3 regions of the Sodalis sp. RH22 genome follow, and region 1 is predicted to be linked to each of the others. Evidence: predicted binding sites of a transcription regulator. Region 1 holds the regulator's gene; each other region holds the start of a gene.

Region 1 (3,281 bases):
CGCAACTGGGGCGCCGGCTGGTTCTGCTGCGCTTCACGGCCGGGCGATCGTCCGAACATAACGGATACCGGCACCATCTGGACATCAAGCTGCGGATTATTGCGATGTAAATCCAGATAATCGTGAAACAGCTTCACGGATTCCAGTTTTTCGGAAAAATAGCGAAAAATACGGGGGCCATCGTGGATAAAGACGTAGCGCGGCAAGACGACGCCGTCGATCTCCAGTGGTATCAGCGGATCGGACAACCCAAGTTGCAGACATTGCGCGCGCAGGGTGAGCAGGTCCGTCTTGGAGTTATAGGGCAAAACATACATCATTGGCCGCAGCGGGTCCAAGCCGGCTTCTTGCCGGGGATTGGCGGGAATGGCTTTACTCCGCACCAGTAGCCTGAGCGGTAAATTCAACAACGTATAATAAATAGTACGCCAGCCTGACATATCTTCGTGAAGCCTCTTGTTAGCATTGCGCCACAAGAATACCAGAAACCGCGCGACAGATCTGTGGTGATGCGAACGAGAAGAAACGGTAATATAGGCACAATTTTTCTTTAGCGCGCAAAATTATGGCAAACCAAACCAACGGACTTCGGCGCATCTTTAACGCCATGGGCTATTCCATAAAAGGATATCGCGCCGCCTGGCGGCATGAAGCCGCTTTTCGCCAGGAAGTGGTGGTTGCCGTGGTGGCGATTGCCCTTGCCTGTTACCTGGAGCCAGAACCCGTGGCGCGGATTTTATTGATCGGTTCGGTATGGCTGGTGCTGATCGTTGAGATCGTGAATAGTGCTATTGAAGCGGTGGTGGATCGCATCGGGCCGGAGCTGCATCCACTTTCTGGCCGGGCGAAGGACCTGGGCTCGGCGGCGGTGACCCTGGCCATTGTTTTGGCGCTGTTCGTGTGGATAACGCTGTTATGGCGGTATATTCCTTAAAATGGCCGGCGCGGCCGGTCGTCGGCAGGGTTTTATCACATTTTGCAACGCTTGTGGTTTTCAATTGCTGCGGACCTGTATATACTCACAGAAAGACTGTATAAACAAACAGGGGACGGAATGAAAGCATTAACCGCCAGACAACAAGAGGTATTTGACCTCATCCGCGATCATCTTGCGCAAACCGGCATGCCGCCGACCCGGGCGGAAATCGCGCATCGTCTGGGATTTAAATCCCCTAACGCCGCCGAAGAGCACCTTAAGGCGCTGGCGCGCAAGGGCGCCATTGAAATCGTTTCCGGCGCCTCGCGCGGCATCCGGTTATTGATAGAAGAAGAAACCGGCCTGCCGCTGATCGGCCGCGTGGCCGCCGGAGAACCCCTGCTGGCCGAACAGCATATCGAAAGCCATTACCAGATCGATCCCGATCTGTTTAAGCCCCACGCGGATTTCCTGCTGCGTGTCAGCGGCATGTCCATGAAGGATATCGGCATCATGGACGGCGATCTGCTGGCGGTGCATAAAACCCAGGATGCCCATAATGGTCAGGTCGTGGTGGCGCGAATCAATGACGAGGTCACGGTAAAACGCCTGAAAAGACACGGTAACATCGTTGAGTTGCTACCGGAAAACAGCGAGTTTTCGCCCATTATTGTCGATTTGCGCGAGCAGGAAATGTCCATCGAAGGTTTAGCGGTCGGCGTTATCCGCAACGGCAACTGGATTTAACTCACGGTGCTCCATGGCATCCTGAATATCCCTTATCCCGCGTCAGCGAGAATTTTATGGCGGATAACCGGCGACGCGGAATGCGGGTTCGCCGCCATAAAAGTGCCGCGGCGCGTCCGCTGCCGCTAGCGGTATTTATATTTAGTTACAATTAGCGGTGTACGGGCTGATACCTTCTACCTACTGTTTTATTTCACCTTATAGCCCATACGGCGTTTATAACCCTGCCAATATGGTCTAATCATCTGCTGAATAAACCTTATGCCAAATCCCCTGCTATACTTTAGACATAGGGTTAACTTATGACATGCAGGTTTTGGGACGCAATACGTGTCCTCGCTATGCGCTAACAAAACCTGGAGTGGCAGATGTTGACTGAGAAACCGATAACCAAGGAGAACTCCGATGAACAAAGATGAAGCCAGCGGTAATTGGAAACAGTTCAAAGGTAAAATGAAAGAACAATGGGGTAAGCTTACTGACGATGATCTGACGGTAGTTGAAGGTAAACGCGATCAGTTAATCGGTAAGATCCAGGAACGTTACGGTTACGGCAAAGAAGCCGCGGAAACGGAAGTAAAGGACTGGGAAACACGTAACAAATATCGTTGGTAATGATTTTTGGAAATCATGACTAATGCATATTCACTGTGCGGTTATGGCTTCCTTAAGTGTTCCTACCCAAAGGTACAAGGACGTACCACCTATTTTATATGATCCTATCAGCATTCCCCTGTTTTGCCGCCTCTCCAATGTATTAACCAAACGCGTTATCTCACTTCAGCCATAATAAACGTCATTTGCTCCCGGGTTCTTGTAAAAGCCAAAATGGGACGCTAGCGTTTCTTTATCGCTACGCTATGATCGTGTCCGCAGTCCTGGGGATTGTCACAAGCTTGCACTTCGGCGCATAAGGTACAAAATCCGTGTGCCTCGACGACATTATGGCGCATGGCGAAACCCGTGGCTTGCGCCATTTTTTGCAAAATATCTTCAATGCCTTCGGTTGATTGTTCAGTCACCTGGCCGCAGCGATCGCAGATAAAGAAGGCGGAGGTGTGACTGGGCTGCTCAAAATGGTGGCAAAGAACAAAGCTGTTAGTGGATTCCACTCTATGGATAAAACCTTGTTCCAGAAGGAAATCCAGCGCGCGGTAAATTGTCGGCGGCTTTGCCTGCGGTTCCGTCGCCCGCAGCAGATCAAGCAGGTCGTAAGCACTGATCGCGCCATCCTGCTGTGTCATCAGGCGCAACACTTCAAGTCGCTGTGGCGTCAGGCGCACGTTGCGTTGCTCACATAATTGTTCAGCCTGGCTGAGCAATTGAGACTGATCGGTGGTATTCATAGCGTTTCCCCCACTGCTGATTTCCGCCCTCTATCTTATCATGAAGGCGGAAAAACGCCGAATATTGGCGTGTTTTAACCCATATTGTCACCGGCAAAAGGGTGAGGGGACGGGGATCGGGGGCAGGTTTCTTTAGCTGTGGCGTTCGAACGGAGCCGCTGGTTTTCAGCAAACGGGATAACGGATATTGATACTATCTGTGACGCTGTTGGCAATAGCAATTAAATGGTATATCACCTGTTTATTACTGGCCTTGGTTTTCCGCTTAATAT
Region 2 (3,281 bases), 1.2 Mb from region 1:
ATTACTTAATATTCTACAACCGTTTTTGTTACAAAGGCTTTCAAATGGGTCGATTACATGCGATTGAGGACTTGAAAGAGAATCTATGAACATATTTATTTGCACGTGAGGTGGCCTGTATTGCGTAGTGAATTCCGAAAAAGGCATTTCATTTTCTATCATTGCATGAACTTTTCTTCTTAACAAAATCTCATGATTTATTAATGAATCTAAAACATTGAAACTTATAAATGGTGCATCTTTTATTATATAAACTTCCTTTCCGGCAGCCCTCAATCTATCAAGTGATGAAGACATTCCTAATTCAAGGGCCTCAATTCCTTTTAAATTATTATTTTTCTCTGATACATAACCTGAGGATATGCTTTCATTTTCGAAACCAGCAGACCAGTATCCACCTACGAATACCTTTTTTATGTTTTTATTGCCTATGATGAAATTTAATGTTTCTTCATTAAACTTGGAGCACTCGTATCCATGATTGGGATAAGCAGTGGCATTTCTGCGCACACCAATTAAGAAAGGGCAGGACGATTTTGTTATCTGATATACTTTCAATTTATTCTGTTTAGCATAAATATCTATGCCGGCTCTTAATGCTGCTGCGTGGCTATCACCTATTAAGGCCAGCCCTTCAGATGAATCATCCATGGGTATGCATTTAGAGTCTCTAGAAAATGATGATACCCCATAGCCAGCTAAGCACGTATCTTTCATGCTTTTTAATTTAAGGCTTTCAGAAGCAGTAATATTATCATTTACTCGACTAGGAATTCCGTTTTGATTAAAAACTAGAATTAGAGGAACCAATAGTATAACGCAACTCACTAAATACATTAAAACTGTTTTCCTTGCAGACTTCTTTTTGTTTGACCTGAAAGGGCTTTCAATATATTTATATGATAGGCATGAGATGGCGAAAGTAACTGCGCATATCACCAAAGCTGCCGGTACTGATAGATCATTTTCAATACTAATCCTAAAAAAAGACAGTATTGGCCAGTGCCACAAATACCATGAATATGAAACTAAGCCTATATTCGTAAGTAGCTTGTTTCCAAGGATTATATTGCTTAATGAACCGTTTCCTAATATTATTAAAAACGTTCCAACCACAGGAATGATTGCAAGTGATCCAGGAAACACAGTTTTATTATCGAAAAAGAAGACAGACAGACCAAGCAAAATCATCCCTGTCGTAAAGAATAAATTCTTGAACCGCAAATTATCTTCATCTATTAATTTATTCTTCAATATAATAGCAAGAATTACCCCTACTCCCATTTCCCATGCGCGGGTAGGTAAAAGGAAAAAAGCAAATGATGGGTACATGTTTGTGATAATAACACTTGCTGATAATGATATTGCAGTAATGGCGGAAACAATTATTAATATGTTAATTTTACGTCTTGCTAAAAAAGTGAATATTATGGGCAAGAATATATAGAACTGCTCTTCAACTCCTAATGACCATGTCATTAATAATGGGTTCAAATCGGCGTTAGGCGAAAAGTAATCCAATCTATGCCATAACGCTATATTTGGCACGCTAAGTAGGGTGGATATAGAAAAATAAGAAAAATCCTTTAGTTCTAATGGCGACAAGTAAAAATATGCTATGGCGGAACAAATTATTAGCATAAATATAAGGGCAGGGGCAATTCTTCTTATGCGCCTCATATAGAAGTTATAAAAAGAAAAACTATTTGTCATTACTTCACTATAAATAATTCCTCCAATTAAAAATCCTGAAATCACGAAAAATACATCTACCCCGATGAATCCACCTGGGAATATAGACATCCCAGCATGAAAAAAAACAACAACCAAAATGGCTATTGCCCTCAGTCCATCAATATCTTTTCTATGCTTTTTTGTATCCGTTGCTAAAGCATCAATCATAAGAAAACCTCAAAATGCCGTAAAGAATCTTAATGATAATGTAAAATTAATTACATATTGCGGTTTGAGCTAATCAATGTAAAGAAGTGTTTCAAAAAAATAAGTAACACACCCGCAAATCTAAATCTCCCCACCGCTCAACACCCTACGATTTACCGCCTCACTCGCCCTTCACAATCTGCTGGCATCATGCTTATACTGTACAAAACAACAGTAATGATCCATTTGAGTATGCGAACATGATTTTTTATCGGGCCGTTGAACTTGCCGAAGTAATTCCCCTCCCACTTTTTTTGGAGCGGGTGCCCGCTGGCTTTCCCAGCCCAGCCCAAGATTACATTGAAAACCGTATAGATTTAAATCAGTTATGTGTGAGCCATCCAGCCGCCACCTATTTCGTCCGGGTGACCGGCGATTCGATGATCGAGGGATTTATCAACGAGGGCGACATGCTCATCGTGGACAGCGCCCTCACGGCACAGCATGGGCAAATTGTTATCGCGGCAGTAGACGGCGAGTTTACCGTCAAGCAACTGCAACTCACCCCGACGCCACGCCTATTACCCATGAATACGGCTTATCAGGCCATCCCAATCCGTTTAGAGGACAACGTCGAGATATTCGGCGTAGTGACGTTTATCATTCACTCGGCACCCTGACCATGTTTGCCCTGGCGGATGTGAACTCATTTTATGCATCCTGCGAAACGGTATTTCGTCCAGATCTGAAAGGTAAGCCCGTCATCGTCCTGAGTAACAATGACGGCTGCGTGATTGCGCGCTCGGCTGAAGCAAAGAAGCTCGGCTTCAAAACCGGGAACCCTTTTTTCGAGATTAAAGACATCGTCAGGAAACACCACGTGCATGTGTTTTCCAGTAACTATGCTCTGTATGCTGATATGTCCAACCGGGTTATGACGACACTCGAAGAGATGGCCCCGTCAGTGGAGATTTACTCCATTGATGAGGCTTTCATGAATTTGTCGGGGGTCAGCAACTGCATGAGCCTGGAGCAGTTTGGCCGCGATGTCAGGGAACGGGTAAAGCAGCGCACTAAGCTCACCGTGGGCGTGGGCATTGCCCCGACCAAAACTCTGGCGAAACTCGCCAACCATGCTGCCAAACAGTGGACACAGACAGGCGGAGTGGTAGACCTTTCATCATCGGTCAGGCAACGAAAATTAATGGCCCTGGTGCCTGTAGAGGACGTTTGGGGCATTGGCCGGCGCATATCGAAGAAGCTTAATGCTATGGGGATTTATAACGCTCTCCAGTTGGCAGACAGCCACCCGCCATTTATCCGAAAGCATTTCAGCGTTGTGCTGGAGCGCACCGTCCGGGAACTCAATGGCGAATCATGCATGCAGTTGGAGGAGTTCG
Region 3 (3,281 bases), 460 kb from region 1:
TGGTGATCCTCTCCGCCCACTCCGGCGTCTTGGCGATGCCGTCGTCGCCCTGGCCGAGGATATAGGCTTTGTAGTGGCCGTTGGCCGGCGCGCCGGCCGGCAGGGTTTTTTCGTCGTAACCGACGCAGTAGGTATCCAGAAACGCCTGATCCACCAGATTTTCACTGATCAATACCCAGGCGATCGCCGACACCAGCGCCGCGTCGGTGCCGGGGCGAATGGGGATCCATTCATCCTCGCGCCCGGCGGCGGTATCGGTATAGCGCGGATCGATAACGATCATGCGCGCGTTGGAGCGCTCGCGCGCCTGCTCAAGATGGTAGGTAATGCCGGCGCCGCTCATGCGGGTTTCCGCCGGGTTGTTGCCGAACATCACCACCAGTTTGGTATTAACGATATCCGAGGTGCTGTTGCCCTCGTTGCTGCCGTAGGTGTAGGGCATGGCGGCATTGATCTGGGCGGTGCTATAGGTACCGTACTGATTGAGGTAGCCGCCGTAGCAGTTCATCAGGCGGGTGATAAGCGAGCCCGACGGTGACGAGCGGGCGAAATTGGCGCCGGTGGCGCCGGAGGAATAATTGATATACACCGCTTCGTTGCCGTAATCCTTGACGATACGCTTGAGATTATCAGCGATGGCGTCCAGCGCTTCATCCCAGCTGATGCGCTGGAATTTGCCTTCGCCGCGTTCGCCCACGCGCTTCATCGGATATTTCAGCCGTTCCGGATGGTTCATCCGCCGGCGCATGGAGCGGCCGCGCAGGCAGGCGCGCACCTGATGATCGCCGTATTCATCCTGGCCGGTGTTATCGGTTTCCACCCAATACACCTCGTCGTCGCGCACATGCAGCCTGAGCGCGCAGCGGCTGCCGCAATTAACCGAACACATGCTCCAGACCACCTTATCGGCCGTTCCCGCGGTCGTTGCCGGGGTAACGGCCGCCCGGGCGAACAGGAAAGGGAGCTGCAGCGCGCTGCTGGCCAACAGCAATCCCCCGGTCGCCACGCCGCCTTTCACCAGGCTGCGCCGGCTGATGGCGGCTTCGCCAAGCAGGGTTAATGTCTTGTTCTTCATCTCTCACCCGTCACATTGCACACACAAAGCGTTGCAGCCCGCAATCCTATAAAGCCTGATAGTTACTGGGGTTACAATTCATGGGAGCATAATGCGCGAAAAACAGGCGGAAAAACTTGTTCCTGAACAAAGTCGCATAACAAAAAGGGTTTTTAAGAACCAAAAGTATGAGTTACGTCTCGTTTTATCATACAAATATGCGGCGCCAGGCCGGCGCATGGGCGCCAGCCACGCGTGATCTTAAATCCAATGATTATCAGCCGTTTGTCGCCGCCGTGGTTTTTCCAGCTTCACATGTTCCCCCGGTCGCATCTATACTGTATGTAAATACAGTATATGGAGTGGCCGTTATGAAGATTTATCCCGCGGCGTTGGGCATCGGCGTTCCGCTGCCGTTTTTTGGCGATAAAGTCGCTGCGGGGTTCCCCAGCCCGGCGCAGGATTATGTTGAACATCGCCTGGATATCAACGCCATCTGCGTGCGCCATCCGGCCAGCACCTATTTTGTCCGCGCCACGGGTGAATCGATGATTGAGGGCAATATCCGTGAAGGGGATATCCTGGTGGTGGACAGCGCCCTTAAACCCGACCACGGCAATATTGTTATCGCCTCCGTCGACGGCGGCTTTACCGTGAAACGCCTGCAGCTTCATCCCCGCGCGCGGCTGATGCCGATGAATCCCGCCTTCGCGCCCATTCCCATTACCGAAGACAGCCAGGTGGAAATCTTCGGCGTGGTGACGTTTATCATCTATGCGGCGCTGTAGCCATGTACGCGCTGGTGGATATCAATTCGTTCTACGCTTCGTGTGAAACCGTATTCCGGCCGGAATTGCGCGGGCGCCCGGTGGTGGTGCTGAGCAACAACGACGGCTGCGTTATCGCCCGTTCCGCCGCCGCCAAACGCCTTGGCGTTGCTATGGCCGCGCCCTATTTCAAGATTCGCCGGCTGCTTGAACAACATGGCGTGGCGGTGTTTTCCAGCAACTATGCCCTGTATGCCGATATGTCGCATCGGGTGATGACCCTGCTGGAGGACATGGCGCCGGCGGTTGAGATCTACAGTATCGACGAGGCCTTTCTCAATCTCACCGGCGTCGGCCATTGCAGGGCGCTGGAACAGTTTGGCCGCGAGGTACAGCAAACCCTGTTGCAGTGCACGCATCTGCATTCGGGGGTGGGTATTGCGCCCAGTAAAACGCTGGCAAAGCTTGCCAACCACGCCGCCAAGCAGTGGAGCAAAACCGGCGGCGTGGTGGATCTGTCCTCGCCGCTGCGCCAGCGTAAGCTGATGGCGCTGATGCCGGTGGAGGAGGTGTGGGGCATAGGACGCCGGCTGGGCAAAACGCTGCGGGCGATGGGGATCGGCACGGCGCTGCAACTGGCGGATTCCCATCCGGCGTTTATCCGTAATAATTTCAGCGTGGTGCTGGAGCGCACGGTGCGTGAGCTGCGCGGCGAACCCTGCCTGGAGGTGGAGGAAATGCCGGCGGTGAAGCAGCAGATTATCTGCAGCCGCAGCTTCAGTTCCCGTATCACCCGTTACCAGGATATGCGAGAGGCGGTATGCAGTTATGCCGCGCGCGCGGCGGAAAAACTGCGCGGGGAAAACCAGTTTTGCCGGCAGGTCGCGGTCTTTGTGCGCACCAGTCCGCACGCGGCCGGCGAAATCTATTACGCCAACCAGGCCACCGGCCGCATTCCCGTCCCGACTAACGATTCCCGGGATATCATCGCCCAGGCGACGGCCTGCCTGGATAGCCTGTGGCTGGACGATCGGCGTTATCTGAAGGCCGGCGTCGTGCTGGGCGATTTTTATGACCGGGGCGTGGCGCAGCTCGGCCTGTTCGACCGGTATAAGCCGCACGTTAACGCCGAGGCGCTGATGGCGACCCTGGATAAGGTCAACCGCTCGGGCCGGGGGCAAATCTGGTTTGCCGGCCAGGGCATCCGCCGGGACTGGCAAATGAAACGCGACATGTTGTCGCCGGCCTATACCTCCCGGCTAAGCGATCTGCCCCGCGCGGCGCTCTAGGCCGGCGCCGGCCTGTAAATCCTCCTGGTGCGCGTCGACCCACGCGGCCAGGGACTGTAGCGGCGCCTTCAGCGTCTTACCCAGGGCGGTGACCTGATATTCAACCCGGGGCGGGATTTCGGCGAACGCGGTACGCCGCACCAGGCCCTTGGTTTCAAACGCGCGCAGCTG

What was found. The regulator LexA, encoded in region 1, represses DNA repair genes until DNA is damaged. The targets are predictions, from matches to a motif close to TNCTGTATGTACATACAGNA.
Region 2: a site for LexA is predicted at 2,099-2,118, ahead of umuD (translesion error-prone DNA polymerase V autoproteolytic subunit). Genes of this name have one in related genera too.
Region 3: a site for LexA is predicted at 1,391-1,410, ahead of umuD (translesion error-prone DNA polymerase V autoproteolytic subunit). Genes of this name have one in related genera too.

Annotation. Positions count from the first base shown of each region.
Region 1 covers NZ_CP178731.1:3,593,826-3,597,106, reverse strand. The annotation lists gene plsB (glycerol-3-phosphate 1-O-acyltransferase PlsB) at 1-440, opposite strand, end outside; gene ACL2XN_RS16345 (diacylglycerol kinase) at 566-934, shown strand; gene lexA (transcriptional repressor LexA) at 1,055-1,663, shown strand; gene ACL2XN_RS16335 (CsbD family protein) at 2,069-2,278, shown strand; gene zur (zinc uptake transcriptional repressor Zur) at 2,500-3,009, opposite strand; gene rcsA (transcriptional regulator RcsA) at 3,175-3,281, opposite strand, start outside.
Region 2 covers NZ_CP178731.1:2,389,533-2,392,813, reverse strand. The annotation lists gene ACL2XN_RS10880 (acyltransferase family protein) at 1-1,902, opposite strand, end outside; gene umuD (translesion error-prone DNA polymerase V autoproteolytic subunit) at 2,142-2,561, shown strand; gene umuC (translesion error-prone DNA polymerase V subunit UmuC) at 2,564-3,281, shown strand, end outside.
Region 3 covers NZ_CP178731.1:3,133,999-3,137,279, reverse strand. The annotation lists gene ACL2XN_RS14375 (DmsA/YnfE/YnfF family dimethyl sulfoxide reductase) at 1-1,075, opposite strand, end outside; gene umuD (translesion error-prone DNA polymerase V autoproteolytic subunit) at 1,426-1,842, shown strand; gene umuC (translesion error-prone DNA polymerase V subunit UmuC) at 1,845-3,110, shown strand; gene ACL2XN_RS14360 (winged helix-turn-helix transcriptional regulator) at 3,081-3,281, opposite strand, start outside.